Regions from separate parts of the Aquitalea aquatilis genome, predicted to be linked through region 1. Evidence: riboswitches for the same ligand, from Rfam matches in the RefSeq annotation. Region 1 holds a riboswitch; each other region holds the start of a gene.
What was found. Region 1 has a riboswitch for cobalamin ahead of FAZ30_RS04450 (TonB-dependent receptor domain-containing protein). Riboswitches for the same ligand answer to the same signal wherever they lie in the genome.
Positions count from the first base shown of each region.

Region 1 (5,389 bases):
CTCCAGCCCCAGCGCCTCCAGTGCCAGGCGGTGGCCGGTTTCTTCCGAGCGATGGCTGGCCAGCAGCCAGGCGGCCACGGCAGGGTTGATGGCGCGGGCAGCCAGTGCGGCTGCGCTGGCGATGAAGCCATCCACCAGAGACGGCACGCCCTGTAGGGCACCTTCCAGATAGAAGCCGGCCATGGCGGCGATTTCCAGCCCGCCCAGTTCGGCCAGCACTTGCGTGCCGCTCAACGGCTGCCCTTGCAGGCGCTGCAGTGCCTGTGCCACCACGCGGCGCTTGTTGGCGAGGCCGGCGTCGTCGATGCCGGTGCCGCGGCCGACGATGAGATCGACCTCAAGATTGGCCAGGCGGCAGATCAGCGCCGCCGACGGCGTGGTATTGCCAATGCCCATATCGCCGGCGATCAGCAGATTGGCACCCTGTTCGATGGCGCGGCGGGCGGCGGCGCGGCCCACTTCCAGCGCGGCCTCCACCTCGGTCGTGCTCATGGCGGCCTCAAGCGCCAGATTGGCCGTGCCGGCAGCGACCTTGGCATAGACAATGGGCAGTTCCGGCAGCTGACCCAGCACACCCACATCCACCACTTCCAGCCGGGCGGAGATGGCGCGGGCCAGCACGCAGATGGCCGCGCCGCCGGCGGCAAAGTTCTTCACCATTTCGCCGGTCACGATGGACGGGTAGGCCGATACGCCTTCGGCAGTCACGCCGTGGTCACCAGCAAAAACGGTAATGGCCGGCGTCAGCGCGGCCGGAATGGTCTGGCCTTGCCAGGCGGCAAAGCGGCAGGCCACCGTTTCCAGTACACCCAGGCTGCCGGCCGGCTTGGTCAGCGAGTTCTGGCGCTGCAGGGCAGCCTGATAAGAAGCGTGGGCGGGCAGGGCGATGGACTGGGTCATGATGCGGTGTTCTCTGGTTGGCATGGGCTAGAGCGGGACTCTAAGTCATGGGGGGCGGCGCGGCAAGCGGCATGCCGGTATGGCATGGGCATTGCCATTTGCATATGGCAACAAATCGCTGATGATCGCTCTATTTTCGCGACAATTCGCTTTATAATTCCCGCCAGACAGGTGTCCGGGCTTTGCCGCCCGGATGAAACGGGAAGCCGGTGCAAGACCGGCGCTGCCCCCGCAACGGTAAGGTCTGGCCTTTTGCTGGCCAAGGTTGTGCCATCGCCACTGTTCACATCGAACGGGAAGGCGCACGACTGCAAGACCAAGCCCGGAGACCGGCCTGTCGCCGGCGGCTGCCTGTGCGGCTGCCGGTGCTGGAGTATCGCGGGGAGGCGATCTTGCAGACAGCGGAGCGCGCCAGCTGCGCCGCTCCGCATGCCATGATGTTCAAGCGGCGAAAGCCGTCCTCTTCGCACTCCTCGCGGCAGCAGCCTGTCAGCTCTGCCGGTTTTTCATTTCAGGAGTGTGTGTTTCATGTTCAAGCCGCAACAAATCGGGCTGCTGGTGTCGCTGATCGGCACCGGCATGGCCCATGCCGACAATCTGCCGCAATTCCAGGGCGAGGAAGTGGTGGTAACGGCCAGCCGCCAGCCGCAATCCATCACCAAGACCCTGTCTGACATCAGTGTGATTACCCGCGACGACATCGAGCAATCTGCCGTCACCAGCTTGCCGCAACTGCTGGCACGCCAGCCCGGGGTTGAAGTGGTCAGTTCCGGTGGTGCCGGCAGCCAGGCCAGCATCTACCTGCGTGGCAGCAATGCCAACCAGACCGTGGTGTTGCTGGATGGTGTGCGTATCGTCTCGGCCACCACCGGTACCACGGCGCTGGAAAACATCCCGCTGGACAATATCGAGCGCATCGAAATCCTGCGTGGCAGCAGCTCCAGCCTGTATGGTGCCGATGCCATCGGCGGCGTGATCCAGATTTTCACTCGCCAGGGTAGCGGTGCCCCGCGTTTCAATGCTGCGCTGGGCGTGGGCGACCATGGTCTGTTCCAGTCAGCCGCTGGGGTGGCTGGCAAGCTGGACAATACCGCCTTCAGCCTGCAGTTCAGCCAGCAGCAAACCAATGGCATCTCCGCCACCAATGCGCAGAGCAGCAGCTATAACCCCGACCGTGATCCCTACCGCAACCTGTCCTACTCGGCCAACCTGACCCAGACGCTGGCTGCCGGCCAGGAGCTGTCGCTGCGCCTGTTCCAGACCAACGGCAAAATGGATTACGACGGCTACAACAGCCACGGTGAAGATCTGCAACGCAGTCGCCAGAGCGGTGCCAGCCTGGAATCCAAAAACAGCCTCACCGACAACTGGACCTCCACCCTGCGTTTCAGCCACAGCGTTGACAGACAGGAGCACTGGACCAATGGCGACATGGCCCAGCGTGCCGACCTGTATCAGACCGCCCAGAACGAATGGCTGTGGCAGAACGATATCCACACCGGGCTGGGAAATTGGCTGGCTGGCTTCGACTATACCCAGCAGCATGTGGACAGCAGCACGGCTTTTGATGTCAGCGAACGCAGCAACAAGGCGGTGTTCATCGGCTACAGCGGCGAATTCGGCAAGCATTTGCTGCAAGCCAGTGCCCGTCATGATCAGGATGAGCAGTTTGGCGGCAAAACCACCGGCCAGCTGGGTTACGGCTATCGCCTGAACGAGGCGCTGACTGCACGCGCCAGCTATGGCACCGCCTTCAAGGCCCCCACCTTCAATGACCTGTACTACCCGCTGGATAGCTATGGCTACGCCGGCAACCCCCACCTGCAGCCGGAGACATCGCGCAATGCCGAGCTGGCCTTGCAATACAAGGCTAATGGCAGTTCGGCCTCGCTGACGCTGTTTCACAACAGCATCGACAACATGATTGCCATTACCTCCGACTACAGCACCATGACCAATATCAGCCATGCCACCATCCGTGGTGCCACGTTGGCGGCGGCCAAGGCTGTCGGCAACTGGGACTGGTCTGGCTCTGCCACCTATCAGGACCCGCTGGACCATTCCGGCCACCAGCAATTGCAGCGACGTGCCCGCGCCTACGGGCAGCTGGCGGCCGCCTATGACTGGGGGCGAGTGACTACCGGGCTGGAGTGGCAGGTCAGTGCCAAGCGGCGTGACACGACCGATAGCGGCAGCAATGTCTGGCTGGGCGGCTATACGTTGACCAATCTCTATGCCAATTACCGCTTTGCCCGCGAGTGGACTGCCAATCTCAAGCTCAGCAATGTGTTCGACCGTCATTACACTACGCTCTATGGCTACAACACGGCGGGCCTTGGCGGGTATATCGGCGTAAGCTATCAGCAGAAATAAACCTTGCTTGCTACCTTATAGGTGGCAGCCCCTTCTTGGTTTGTAGCCGGGCCTCCTTGCTGGAGGCCCGGTTTTTCGGGATATCAAGTTCATGACCCACCTGATCAGCGGCGGCTCCCGCTCCGGTAAAAGCCGCTACGCCGAACAACTGGCCGTGCAGCATGGCGGCCCGGTGACTTACATCGCCACTGCCGAAGTGCGCGATGATGAGTTTGCCGAACGGGTGCGCCAGCACCGTTTGCAGCGGCCGCAGCACTGGCACGTGCTGGAAGCCGAGCGTGGTCTGGCCGAACTGGTGCTGGGACATGATCAGGAAGACGGCCTGTTGCTGGTGGATTGCCTGGGCATGTGGCTGATGCGCTTTTTCCGCAGCGACGACCAGTTCGACGAAATGGACTTCGTGCAGGAAAGGCAATGGCTGCTGGAAGCCATTGCGGCAGTGCAAGGCCAGCTGTTGCTGGTCAGCAATGAAATCGGCTGGGGCGTGATGCCGATGAGCAGCGTGGCACGGCGCTATGGCGATCTGCTTGGCCGGCTCAATCAGGACATCGCCGCCCGCTGCCAGCGCGTGACCCTGGTGGCCTGCGGCCTGCCGCTGGCGCTCAAGGGCGGCTGATGGCCCGGTTTGGACGCGCCGGCTGGTTGTTGCTGGCACTGCTGCTGGCCCCGGCCCAGGCGGCCATAGTCGTGCGCGACGGTGCCGGCCAAGGGCTGATACTGCCAAGTGCTGCCCGGCGCATTGTTTCGCTCTCTCCGCATGCCACCGAAATGCTCTACGCCATCGGTGCCGGCTCACGGCTGGTGGCGACGGTGGATTACAGCAACTATCCGCCAGCAGCACGCCAGCTACCGCGGGTGGGCGGCTATAGCGGGGTCAGCCTGGAAGCGGTCATGCGTCAGCAGCCCGATCTGGTAGTGGCCTGGCAGGATGGCGGCAATCCACGCGAACTGGAGCGCTTGCGCCAGCTTGGCGTGCCGGTGTTCATCAGCCATCCCTTGCAGCTGGAAGACATCGCCAGCGAGATGCACCGCCTGGGCCAGTTGACCGCCACGCAGCCGCAAGCCGATGCGGCGGCCAGCCGCTATCGCCAGCGTCTGCTGCAACTGCGCCAGCGTTATGCCCGCCGTCCGCCGCTGACGGTGTTTTACCAGATCAGCAGTGCCCCCATCTTTACCGTCAGCCAGCGCAGCTTCATGGGTTCGGTCATGCAGCTGTGCGGTGGGCGCAATGTCTTTGGTGGCCTTGCCCAGGCTGCGCCGCAGGTCAGCATGGAAGCGGTTGTCGCGGCTCAGCCACAAGTCATACTGGCTGGCCGCGCCGATATCCTGCGCATGTGGGACCGCTGGCCGGCCTTGCCGGCAGTGGCCAAAGCGACGCGCTATGTGGTGGATGAGGATTTGCTGACCATTCCCGGCCCACGGCTGCTGGACGGGGCCGTGGCCATGTGTGCCACGCTGGACACAGCACGGCGTAGTCTGGGTTTGACGCTGGACTAGCCGACCGTTATCCTCGCCGCCATGGACAAGGAACTGGAATATCTCGAATCCCGCGTGCAGGCATTGATTGGCCGCATCAAGGAACTGGAAACCCAGAACGGCCGTTTTGCCCAGGCGCTGGCTGAAGCGCTGAAGGAAAACGCCGAGCTGAATTTCCGTGTGAACGAAACCCGCAGTCGCGTGGCCGCGCTGGTGGAGCGCCTGCCGAAGGCGGATGAACCGGAGCAGGGCGCAGGAGAGGCAGAATGAGCGATATCGTGCAGGTGGACATCGAATTGCTGGGTCGTCACTTCACCATAGGCTCACCCGCCGACGAGCGCGAAACCCTGCTGGAAGCGGTCAGACTGCTGGAAGGCAAGATCGACATGATCCAGCAGCATGGCAAGGTGATGGATGCGGACAAGATCGCCATCATGGCCGCGCTGAACATTGCCCACGATTTGTTACGCACCAAAGTGGGAGAGGGCTTGGAAATGGCCTCATTCCAGCGTAAAATACGCAATATGAGCGAGGCAGCCGACACGGCGCTTCGCGAAAGCCAGCAAGCCCTGTTCTGAACAGGCAGGCTGGCGGACACTACAGATCAGCTTATCCCCTGCGGTGTTCGTGACGGCAAACA
Region 1 covers NZ_CP039731.1:987,353-992,741, reverse strand. The annotation lists gene cobT (nicotinate-nucleotide--dimethylbenzimidazole phosphoribosyltransferase) at 1-900, opposite strand, end outside; cobalamin riboswitch at 1,053-1,252, shown strand; gene FAZ30_RS04450 (TonB-dependent receptor domain-containing protein) at 1,429-3,273, shown strand; gene cobU (bifunctional adenosylcobinamide kinase/adenosylcobinamide-phosphate guanylyltransferase) at 3,365-3,889, shown strand; gene FAZ30_RS04440 (cobalamin-binding protein) at 3,889-4,770, shown strand; gene FAZ30_RS04435 (hypothetical protein) at 4,792-5,019, shown strand; gene FAZ30_RS04430 (cell division protein ZapA) at 5,016-5,327, shown strand; RNA gene ssrS (6S RNA) at 5,360-5,389, shown strand, end outside.

Region 2 (5,389 bases), 2.2 Mb from region 1:
TCCAGCCGCGCCTCCTTGATCAGATCCCAGATCTGCTGCTGCAACAGCGGCAGCTTGCTCGGGTCCAGCATTTCCACCTGGTAATACTCGTCCACCAGCTGGGTGAGCTGGGCTAGCGGGCCGTAGGTGTCGGCGGTGGTCATCGGCGGCGTCAGGTGGTCGATGATCACCGAATGGGCGCGGCGTTTGGCCTGCGAGCCTTCACCCGGATCATTCAGGATGAAGGGGTAAAACATGGGCATGTCGCCCAGCAAGGCGTCCGGGAAGCAGTGTTGCGACACGCCCACGCCCTTGCCCGGCAGCCATTCCAGCGTGCCATGCTTGCCGACGTGGACAATGGCGTCGGCCTGCCATTCGTCACGCAGCCAGCAGTACAGCGCGTAATAGTGATGGGTGGGCGGCAGGTCCGGCGTGTGGTAGATGGCGTCCGGGTCCATGCCATAGCCGCGCGGCGGCTGCAGCGCGACAAAGGCATTGCCCAGCTCCATGCCGGAAAATACCAGCTGGTCGCCATCGACATAGGCGGTGCCAGGCGCGGCGCCCCAGCGCTCCAGCATGCGTGTTTGCAGCGGGGCGGGCAGTTCAGCAAACCATTGCTGATACTGCGCCAGCGGTACGCGGGCAATGGCCTGGCGCAATTGCTCGGCGCTGAGGTAGTCGGTGTCGTAGCAGCCACGGTCGATCAACTGGTGCATCAGCGCATCGCTGCTGTCTGGCAGCGGGCCGATCTGGTAGCCATTGGCCTGCATGGCTTGCAGCAGCGCATACAGCGAGGCGGCGGAGTCCAGCCCCACCGCATTGCCCACTTGCGAGGCCTTGCTGTTGGAATTGGTAAAGATGAAGGCTACCCGTTTGGTGGCAGCCGGGGTGTGCTTCAGTCGCGCCAGCCGGGCGGCAATGCCGGCCAGGCGGCGCATGCGGTCGGGCAGCGGCTGGTAGTCGCTGCTGGCCGGGTCTTCCGGCTTGAACGACACCGGCACGCCGATGATGCGGCCATCGAACTCCGGCAGCGCCACATTCATGGCGGTGTCCAGCGGGTTCAGCCCACGCTCGGATTGCTCCCACTGCGCCTGGGTCATGCTGCTGGTGATGGCCTGCAGCACCGGGATATCCAGCTGCTCGAAGGCCTCTACTGCCCAGCTGGCGCTGGTGGCACCTTCGGCATTCACTTCGCCCATGGCAAAGGACGTCGTGTTGATCAGCACGCAGGGCTGGCCGGCGCGGGTGTCGCGCAGCAGTTGCAGCGCTGCCGGCATGCCGGCTTCGTCCTGGCTGCGCAGCGACGAGGTAAACAGCGGCAGCGCGTTGATCTGGCGCTCGGCCAGCATGTCTACCAGCATGTCGATGAAGCGGGTGTTGCCGCTCAGCCAGTGGGCGCGGTAGAAGCTGATGGCTACCGTGGGCCAGCCGGGTTGGCGAATTTCACACCAATCATCCAGCCAGTCATCCATGCTGCAAGCGTCGGACAGCTCCGGGTGATACAGGCCGTGCTCCGGCAAGGCGGCCGCAGGCAGATAGCCGTGGCCGGTCATCAGCAGACGGTCGGACAGGTAGCGCAGCAATTGCGCCATATTGCTGCTGCCACCGGCTTGCAGATAGGCATTGGCCTCTTGCTGGATGGATGGCGGCACGGTGCACAGCGCGGCCAGCTCCGGGTCCGGCTCGCCGGTGCCGCTGAGGATGATCAGCGCCTGCTTGCGTGCCAGCGCCTGCTGGTGCAGCGCGTCGAAAGCGGGGATGGACTGTACCCGGCCCAATACCCGCAGCAGCAGGATGCGGGCGCTGGCAAGTGGGCCGTCCAGCAGGGCCTGCATCTGGCTGGCGTCGGTAATGTGTTGCAGGGCGAAGCTGGCGACGCTGTCGAAGTCTGGCGGCAGCGGGGCGCGGCTCAGGGCGGTGAGGTCGGTGCCGGCGTGGCTGAGCAGCACGATGCCGCCCTGGTTGTGCTGCGTCATGGCGTGCTTTCACTGCTGACATCGCCCAAACCCAGGCGATGGAAAATCAGGGCTTCCACTGGCACGTCGCCCTGCAGATGCTCGCTGACAATGCGCTGCACCGCGTTGGCATCCACCTTGCGATACCACACGCCTTCCGGGTAGACCACCATGATGGGGCCTTCCTTGCATACGGCGAAACAATGACTGCGGGTGCGTTTCACCTTGAGGCCGTCACAGGCGTCGATGGCCTGGCCCAGCTGTTTGAACATGGCTTCGGCCTGCTGGCCATTTTCGGTGCAGCGCGGGCCGGTGCACATCAGCACATGGCGATAGTGCTGTCTCATCGGCGGCATTCCGGCAGGGTGGCGTGGCGTGCCGCTAACGGCTGGCTGGATGGATTCATGGCGGCCCTCTGGTGACGATAGGTCGCCGCAGGCGAGGGCACGGCGCGCCGGCGATGGGCGGCACGGTGCATTCCCCCGGTACACCCCGCCCGGATTCAGCCTGCGTCGACACGGATGACGGCCGGTCTCCTGGCTCGCGCTTCTTTACCCGGCATCGCCTTCCCGGGTGGCCCCGGTGGCATCGTGATGCGGACTCGTCGCTTACAGTTGCGGGGGCAGCTGCGGTGTCTCACCGCATTCCCGTTTCACCCCTGGCGGGGCACCGTCATTGAAGCGCGCATGATACGTGACAACCGGGTAAATGGGAATTCTGCCGACTGATTTTCAAGGCTTTTCCCATTGCGCCAGTGCGGTTTCCAGCTGTCGCCAGCCGGCCTCGTCTGGTGGCAGGCCCAGGCGCAGACTGGGGCCGTCGGCAAACTGGCGCAGCAGAATGCCGCGCCGGGCCAGGAAATCGAACAGCGCCGGGCAGTGCGCGCCCTGCAGCCACTGAAACAGATGGCTGCCTCCGGCCGGAATCAGGCCGTGCTGTTGCAATAGCTGTTGCAAACGCTGGCTGTCGCTGGCCAGTTGCGTGCGCATCGCCTGTTGCCAGTTTTTATCCTGCAAGGCCAAGGTCACCACTTCACGCGCCGGGCCGTTGATGCTCCACGGGCCGATGGCCTCGGCCAGTTGCTGCAACAGCGCCGGCCAGGCAAACACAAAACCCACCCGTGCCCCGGCCAGGCCGAAAAACTTGCCGATGGAGCGCAGTACGATCAGCCCTGGCAGGCCCACATCAGCCAGCAGGCTGTGCTCTGGCGTGGCATCCATGAAGGCTTCGTCGATGATCAGCCAGCCGCCACGACAGGCCAGTCGGGCGCGCCAGTCCTGCAGTTGTGCACGGGAGAAGGTGGTCCCGGTGGGGTTGTTGGGGTGGCACAGCAGCAGCACGTCCAGCTGGTCGATGGCAGCGTCGATGTCCTCCGGCGCATGGCGGCTCAACTGGTGGCCGTTTTGCTCCCAGTGCCAGGGGTGTTCGGCATAACACAAGGGCAGCATGCCCACCCGGCACGCTGGGCGCAGGGTGGGCAATAGCTGGATGGCCGGCTGCGAGCCGGCTACCGGCAGTAGCAGCGGGCTGCCGTAGTAATCCGCCGCCGCTTGTTCCAGCCCGTCATCCTCTTCGGGCAGCCGCTGCCAGCTGCGCGGGCTGGCCGCCGGCACTGGCCAGCCTTGTGGGTTCAAGCCGGTGGACAGATCCAGCCAGTCTTGCGCGGGAATGCCGTATTGCTGCGCGGCACGCAGGATGCCGCCTCCGTGTTCAAGCATGTGTGAAGCTCCAGATGAGGCCGCCGCCCAGCAGCGCCACGGCCACCCACAGCCACAGGCTGCGCTGTACCAGCGCGATGGCGCGGGCAATGTCTTCGGCTAAGGGCGGGCGTTGCAGGCCCAGCGTGGGGCGCTGCTTCAGCTTGCCGTGATAGCTGGCGGCACCGCCCAGCAGCACGCCCAGCGCACCGGCACCGGCGGCCATGACCGGGCCGGCATTGGGGCTGTACCAGGTGGGGGCCTGGGCGCGCCAGCATTGCCAGCCCTGGCGGGTATGGCCCAGCACGATGTAAGTGAGCGCGGTGAGGCGGGCGGGAATCAGGTTGAGTACATCGTCAAACCGGGCGGCCGCCCAGCCAAAATGCAGGAAGCGCTCATTGCGATAGCCCCACATGGCGTCCAGGGTATTGGCGGCGCGGTACAGTACCACGCCGGGCGCGCCCAGCAGCAAAAACCAGAACACGGCGGCAAAGATGGCATCGCTGCCGTTTTCCAGCACCGATTCGATGGTGGCGCGTGCCACGGCGGTTTCGTCCAGTTCGCTGGTGTTGCGGCTGACGATCATCGACACCTTGTAACGGGCCAGCGGCAAGTCGCCAGCGCGCAGCGCATCGAGCACCGCCTGGGCATGCTCGCGCAGGCTTTGCGCGCCAATGGCGAGGTACAGCAACAAGACCGATGCCAGCTGGCCCAGCCACGGTAAACGTGACAGCCAGCAAGCCAGGCCGGTCAGTGGCAGTAGCAGCAGGCTGATGCCCAGCACACCGCGCAGGCGCATGCGCCACACCGGTTCGGCTAGTGGCTGTGCCGGGTACAGCGCCTGTTCCACCCTGCGCACCAGATAGCCATAGCCCACTAGCGGATGCCAGCGCCGTGGCTCACCCAGCAAGCGGTCCAGCACTACGGCAAACAACAGAAAAACAGCTGAAATCACGTCACGCGCCTATATAATCGCCGGCTTCGGGGCGGCCGCTTGCCGCGCTGCCCTACCGTTGAAAAAGCGACATTCTAGGGGTCTTCCCGAAAAATTGCGCGCTGGAGAACTGCATGTCCGCCAAAACCATCATGATTCAGGGCACCACCTCGGATGCCGGCAAGAGCACTTTCGCCACTGGCTTTTGCCGTCTGCTGGCGCGGCGCGGCTTGCGCGTGGCCCCGTTCAAGCCGCAGAACATGGCGCTCAATAGTGCGGTGACAGTGGATGGTGGCGAGATCGGTCGTTCGCAAGCAGTGCAGGCACTGGCCTGCGGCGTGGAGCCGCACACCGACATGAATCCGGTGCTGCTCAAGCCCAATAGCAACACCGGCTCCCAGCTCATCATCCAGGGCCATGCCGTGGGCAATATGGACGCGGTGTCCTATCACGCCTACAAGCCGGTGGCGATGCAGGCGGTGTTGCAATCGCACGCCCGTCTGGCCAGCCAATACCAGTGCATCGTGGTGGAAGGCGCGGGCAGCCCGGCGGAAATCAATCTGCGCGAGGGCGATATCGCCAATATGGGCTTTGCCGAGGCGGTGGACTGCCCGGTGGTGCTGGTGGCGGACATCGAGCGTGGCGGGGTGTTTGCCCATCTGGTGGGAACGCTGGAATTGCTGTCCGACAGCGAGCGCGCGCGGGTGGTGGGGCTGGTGATCAACCGCTTCCGTGGCGATCCGGCCTTGCTGCAGTCCGGCGTGGAGTGGGTGGAGCAGCGTACCGGCAAGCCGGTGCTGGGCGTGCTGCCTTATCTGAACGGC
Region 2 covers NZ_CP039731.1:3,174,972-3,180,360, forward strand. The annotation lists gene FAZ30_RS14915 (cobaltochelatase subunit CobN) at 1-1,955, opposite strand, end outside; gene FAZ30_RS14920 ((2Fe-2S) ferredoxin domain-containing protein) at 1,952-2,281, opposite strand; cobalamin riboswitch at 2,444-2,623, opposite strand; gene cobD (threonine-phosphate decarboxylase CobD) at 2,666-3,652, opposite strand; gene cbiB (adenosylcobinamide-phosphate synthase CbiB) at 3,645-4,586, opposite strand; gene FAZ30_RS14935 (cobyric acid synthase) at 4,700-5,389, shown strand, end outside.
Region 2: linked by a shared signal. The riboswitch ahead of FAZ30_RS14920 ((2Fe-2S) ferredoxin domain-containing protein) and the one ahead of FAZ30_RS04450 (TonB-dependent receptor domain-containing protein) in region 1 are both predicted to bind cobalamin.

Region 3 (5,389 bases), 1.7 Mb from region 1:
TTAACACGGTATCACCGCAGCGCAGCAGGCTATGAACAGCTTTTGACAAGGAAAGCCGCCGGCCATGGCGGTGGCAGGCTTAAACCTGGCGGCTCAATGCGTGCCACCTCTTCAGTCGGCCAGGTTTGTTTGATGAGATTCGTGCTGCCACTGCCCGACCAACGCCATGATGTCGCCAGCAGTGCGCGGCATGACGGCATCGGCGGCCAGCAGGCCCTTGTCCTGTGCAAAGACCACCATTTGCAGCAGTAGGGAGGGGCTGAGTTTGGCGGCCAATAGCATGTCCTTGTCCAGCAAGATCTGGCGGCGCTCGCCAAAGCCGATGACCCGCCCGGCAGCAAACAGGGCGATATCATCCGCCAGCCCGCAGGCCAGATCGACATCGTGGGTGGAAAACACGATGGTGATGCCTTGTTGCATCAGGGTTTGCAGGATTTCAATCAGCTGGGCAATGCCTTCGTGATCCAGCCCGGCGGTGGGTTCATCCAGTAGCAGCACCTCCGGGGCCATGGCCAATGCGCCGGCAATGGCGACCCGTTTCTTTTGTCCGCCGGAGAGCATGTGCGGCGGGCGGTTTTCCAGCCCGGCCAGGCCCATGGCCCGTATTGCTTCCTCTACTCTTTGTTGTGCGGCGGCGGCCTCCAGCCCCTGGTTTAATGGCCCGAACGAGATGTCTTCAAATACCGAGGCCGCAAACAGCTGGTCATCGGCATCCTGCAAGACCAGGCCCACCTTGCTGCGCAGCCGGTTAAGCCCCTGGCGCGAGTAGGTCACGGCCTCCTGCTCCAGCAACACGCTGCCATGATCCGGCCGCAAGGTTCCATTCAGATGCTGCAAAAAAGTGCTCTTGCCCGAGCCGTTTGGCCCGAGCAAGGCCAGGCAGCGGCCCCGTTGAATGGAAAGATTGATGCCTGACAGCGCAATGACATTGCCAGGAAAGGTATAGCCAAGCTGCTGGACACTGAGAATGGTGTTCATGAAAAAAGGGTTCCGACCAGCACTACGCTACCCAGTAACAGGCTGGTCCATGTCAGGCGTGTCAGGGATAGCGGCTGCGTGCGCCGCAGGACGTTGAATTCGCCGTTCCAGCCGCGGGCGGCCAGGCCGTTTTCCATCCTGCCGGCCCGATCCATGGCGCGTGGAAACAGATTGGCCAGTAGCAGGCCGAGCGAGCGCAGCTGTTGCTTGCGATTGCTTTGTCCCAGTCGCGCGGCCTGTGCCGTATGCATGGCGCTGGCGGTGTCCAGCAGCAGGAAAACCAGCCGGTACATGATCAGGCTGATTTCGGCAATCTCGCGCGGCAGGCCGATTTTGCGCAGGCTGGCCAGGATATCGGTGACCGGGGTGGTCAGGGCAAGCAGCAGCAGGCAGCAGATTCCGGCGAAAGATCTGAGCAGCAGGCCGCATACCGTTGGCAGCGCCGCTGGGGACAAGCTCAGGCCGTGGCGGCTGACATCAAACAGCATGCTCAGCCCGGCGGTCAGCAGGAAGCCGGCGGGTATCAGGGCATAGCGCAACCAGAGTCGCAACGGCACTCTTGCACCCAGCAGCGTCACGCTCAGTACGCTGGCGATGATGCAAGGGGCGGCCGGCCAGGGTGGCAGGCTGATGGCCAGCAGCAACATGCCGATAGCCAGCAGGGCCTTTTCCAGCACCGGCCTTTCCCGCCAGCGACTCAGATGCGCATAGTGATCAATGCTCAGCTTCATCGCGGGCGGCCAGTCCCTGGCGTTTGCCGATGACGTAGCCGATGACGCCAGCGCCAATGGCGGCCTGCAAGGCAAACAGCAGGCTTTCCACTTCGCCGCTTGGCGGCTCCCAGATGGGGGAGAACCAGGGCTGGTAGCCTGGCTTGGCGTGGGTAATGGCGGCGGTGGCCTGATCGTCCGAGCCGGCAAATTTGCCTTCGACCAGCAAGAGCGGCAGCACCAGCAGTGCGACCGTGCCCAACAGCAGCCATTTGCTACGGGATGACTTGGCCATTAGCGTGTCTCCCCGGCAAGAATGCTGACTTTTCTGATATCGGCTACCTTGCCGGCCAGCGCATCCATCACCACCACCGTCAGCATGCCCTCGGCAATGGCCAATGGCACTTGCGTCAGCGCAAAAATGCCACCGAACTTGATGGCGGCAGTCATGAAGCCACCCACCGGGTCCGGATAGGCGAGTGCCAGCTGGATGGAGGTGGTGATATATGTGGCCAGATCCCCCAGCGCAGCGGCAAGAAACATCGACACCGCCACCGACAAGCCAAGGCGCTGCCCCAGCTTCCACAAGCCATAGCTGACCCAGGGGCCGACGATGGCCATGGAGAACAGGTTGGCCCCGAGCGTGGTCAGGCCGCCATGGGCGAGCAGCAAGGCCTGGAACAGCAAGACCATGGCCCCCAGCACCGCCATCACCGCCGGCCCGAATACCACCGCGCCAAAACCGGTACCGGTGGGGTGCGAGCAGGAGCCGGTCACGCTGGGCATTTTCAGGGCAGACAAGACAAAGGCAAAGGCGCCGGCAGCGGCCAGATTCATTCTGGCTTGCGGACGTTCCGACAGGATTTTGCGTATGTGCCAGACACCGCCGGCAAAGAAAGGAGCAGAAACGGAATACCAGGCAAGACAGTGCTTGGCCGGCAAATAGCCTTCCATGATGTGCATGAGGATGACCCACAGTGAAAGTGGCGCGGACTCTCTATACAGCCCCCCGGCTGCATGACAAGCGCGCTCACAGACGATGATGGCAGGTCTCCTGACTTCCGGCTCCAGCAGCGTTGCGCGTCTTCCCGGCTTGGTGTCTTGCTGGTGGATGCAGCCAAGACAGCCAGTGACATGATGCGCAAAACCTAACCGATTACAGTTGCGGGGGCAGTTGCAGCATTGCACTGCATTCCCTTTTCACCGGCGTTGCCGGCACCATCAATGGCCGTCAGGATACGCCAACTTCATGCCCTGCGCAAAATGGCCGCCCTGGCGCACGCCCCGGGCATGGCGCGGGTGCTGCTTGTCTGGCACCTCCAGCCTCGGGCTGCCCACGGGCGGCCGGCAGTGGCTCCTGGCAAGGCAAGCCTCCTTAAGTGTTCGCATTTTGTCAGGCACTGCATTTCGGTTCATTTCCTGGTTTTCATCAGCGCCTCTGCATGCATTTTCCTTGTCTTGCTTCCTGCCAAATGTACAAACGCACGGCTGCTGACTCGCCACGCCACAAAAAGCAGCGGCTGCGGCTGCGGTTGTGGCTGTGTGTCCTCGCTGGCAGGCAACTGAATGATTTGATTAAAAATCAGCGGCTTGAAATGGTGGCTCTGCTTGCAGCACCCCCGTGCAATCTAGCTTTTGTCATATTTGACAGGAAAAATTACAACACTTTCAAGAAAATTCTTTTCAACATGAAGATGCTGAGCTTACAATTGTAAATAACAACAGCTTAAACATTTAATATCTAATTCGCTCGACACCATTGTCATGGTGCTGAGGCGGGTGGCAAGGCTGTTGCGGGTGGTTTGCGAGTGTTCTGGCTGACTGCGTCTTGCGCAGTGGCGGTGGAAGCTTGCGGGGAAGGGCGCCAGGCTGGCGTTCTGTCTGGGGCAGTGTGCTGCCCTGTTAATGCGATGGAGTTTTAGAAAATGAAAAAGATTGTTTCTGTCTTGGTAATCGGGTTGGGCATTTACTCTGCTGGCGCGCTGGCAGCGGATGGCACCATTACCATCAACGGCAAGATCACGGCCAATACCTGCACCATCACCGGCACCAGTGGCAGCAACGTCACCGTGACCCTGCCGACGGTGTCCACCTCTGCGCTGGCTACTGCCGGCCAGGTTGCCGGTGTCACCCCGTTTGCGCTGAACCTGAGCAACTGTAACGGCACCAGTGCCCAGACCCATTTCGAACTGGGTGCCACGGTGGACCAGAGCACCGGTAACCTGTTCAATGCCAGCGGTTCCGGCATGGCCACCAATGTGGAAGTACAGCTGCTGAACAATACCTTCCAGCCGATCAATGTTGCCACCAGCGCCAACTCGCAAACCGTCACCCTGTCCGGCAGCTCGCCGAACAAGACCGGCACCATGAACTACTACGCCCAGTACATCGCCACCGGTGGCGCATCCACCGCGGGTACGGTGAATACCAGTGTTCAGTACTCGATGATTTACAACTAAGCAGCACCCGCCCGGTGGTCTGGGGAGTGCCTCCCCGGATCGCCAGGGCAATCGTTGAGGCAGGTGCAGAATGAAAAAAATAGCAAAACTCGGGGCAGTCGTGTTCACCAGCATGGCCATGTTGCTGGCATCCGCCGCGCAGGCCAATGTGGTGATTACCGGTACACGCATCATCTACAAGTCAGATGATCGCGAAGTCACCATCAAGATGGACAATGTTGGCCATGACCCGGCGCTGGTACAGGCGTGGGCAGATCGTGGCAATGAAAAGTCCGAACCCACCACGGCCGATGCGCCCTTCCTGATCATGCCGCCGATTTTCCGGGTGGACCCGGCTAAGGCGCAAACGGTGCGCCTGACCTTTACCGGCGATAGCGTGCCGCAAGACCGCGAGTCGGTGTTCTGGCTGAATATCCTGGATATTCCGCCCCTGCCCAAGGCCAGCAACGAGCAGCACAACTATGTGCAGGTGGCCTTCCGCTCCCGCCTCAAGCTGTTCTATCGCCCGGCCGGCCTGGCCGGCAATCCGGATGATGCGGCAGACAAACTCAGCTGGCAGCTGGTTTCCCTGGGGGGAAAGCTTGGCTACGCCTTGCGCGCCAGCAATGCCAGTGCCTTTCATGTCTCGCTCAATTTCAGTGCCATCCAGCTGGGTGGTCATGAATACCGCAGCGAGGGTGGCATGGTCGCACCCGGTGGCAGTGCCGATTTCAAGCTGAAGGGGCTGACTGCGCGCCCCACCGGCGAGGCCGCGCTGCTCTACGAAAGCATCAATGATTTTGGTGCTCCGGTTGCGCACAGCCTGCAGCTGAAACCTTGATCAATCAGGACCGGGCCGCCGCGACGCATGTCGTTTGTGCCGGCCGGGTTCATGCCAGATAGCGTGCTGCCATGATAAAAAATCCTAGCCGACAGGCATCGGCCTGCTGGATACCCAAACCATTGAGCCTGATGCTGATCGCCGTGTTCAGTCCGGGGGCAGCCTGGGCGGCCGATACCAATCCGGCGGACGGCGTCGTGGCATTGAACGATGTGCAGTTCAATCCCGCCTTTCTGGGGCAGACTCCGGATGGCAAGCCGCTGGATCTGTCGCGCTTCAGCGGCAATGGTGCGGCACTGCCGGGGACTTATCGTGCCGATGTGTTCGTCAATATGGGCTGGCTGGGACGGCGCGATGTCGTGCTGCGCGAGCGGGATGATCACAAGGTGGTGGCCTGTTTTAACCGCGCCATGCTGGATGAA
Region 3 covers NZ_CP039731.1:3,690,607-3,695,995, reverse strand. The annotation lists gene FAZ30_RS17270 (energy-coupling factor ABC transporter ATP-binding protein) at 112-978, opposite strand; gene cbiQ (cobalt ECF transporter T component CbiQ) at 975-1,709, opposite strand; gene FAZ30_RS17260 (energy-coupling factor ABC transporter substrate-binding protein) at 1,693-1,983, opposite strand; gene FAZ30_RS17255 (energy-coupling factor ABC transporter permease) at 1,983-2,651, opposite strand; cobalamin riboswitch at 2,716-2,926, opposite strand; gene FAZ30_RS17250 (fimbrial protein) at 3,614-4,147, shown strand; gene FAZ30_RS17245 (fimbria/pilus periplasmic chaperone) at 4,218-4,967, shown strand; gene FAZ30_RS17240 (fimbria/pilus outer membrane usher protein) at 5,099-5,389, shown strand, end outside.
Region 3: linked by a shared signal. The riboswitch ahead of FAZ30_RS17255 (energy-coupling factor ABC transporter permease) and the one ahead of FAZ30_RS04450 (TonB-dependent receptor domain-containing protein) in region 1 are both predicted to bind cobalamin.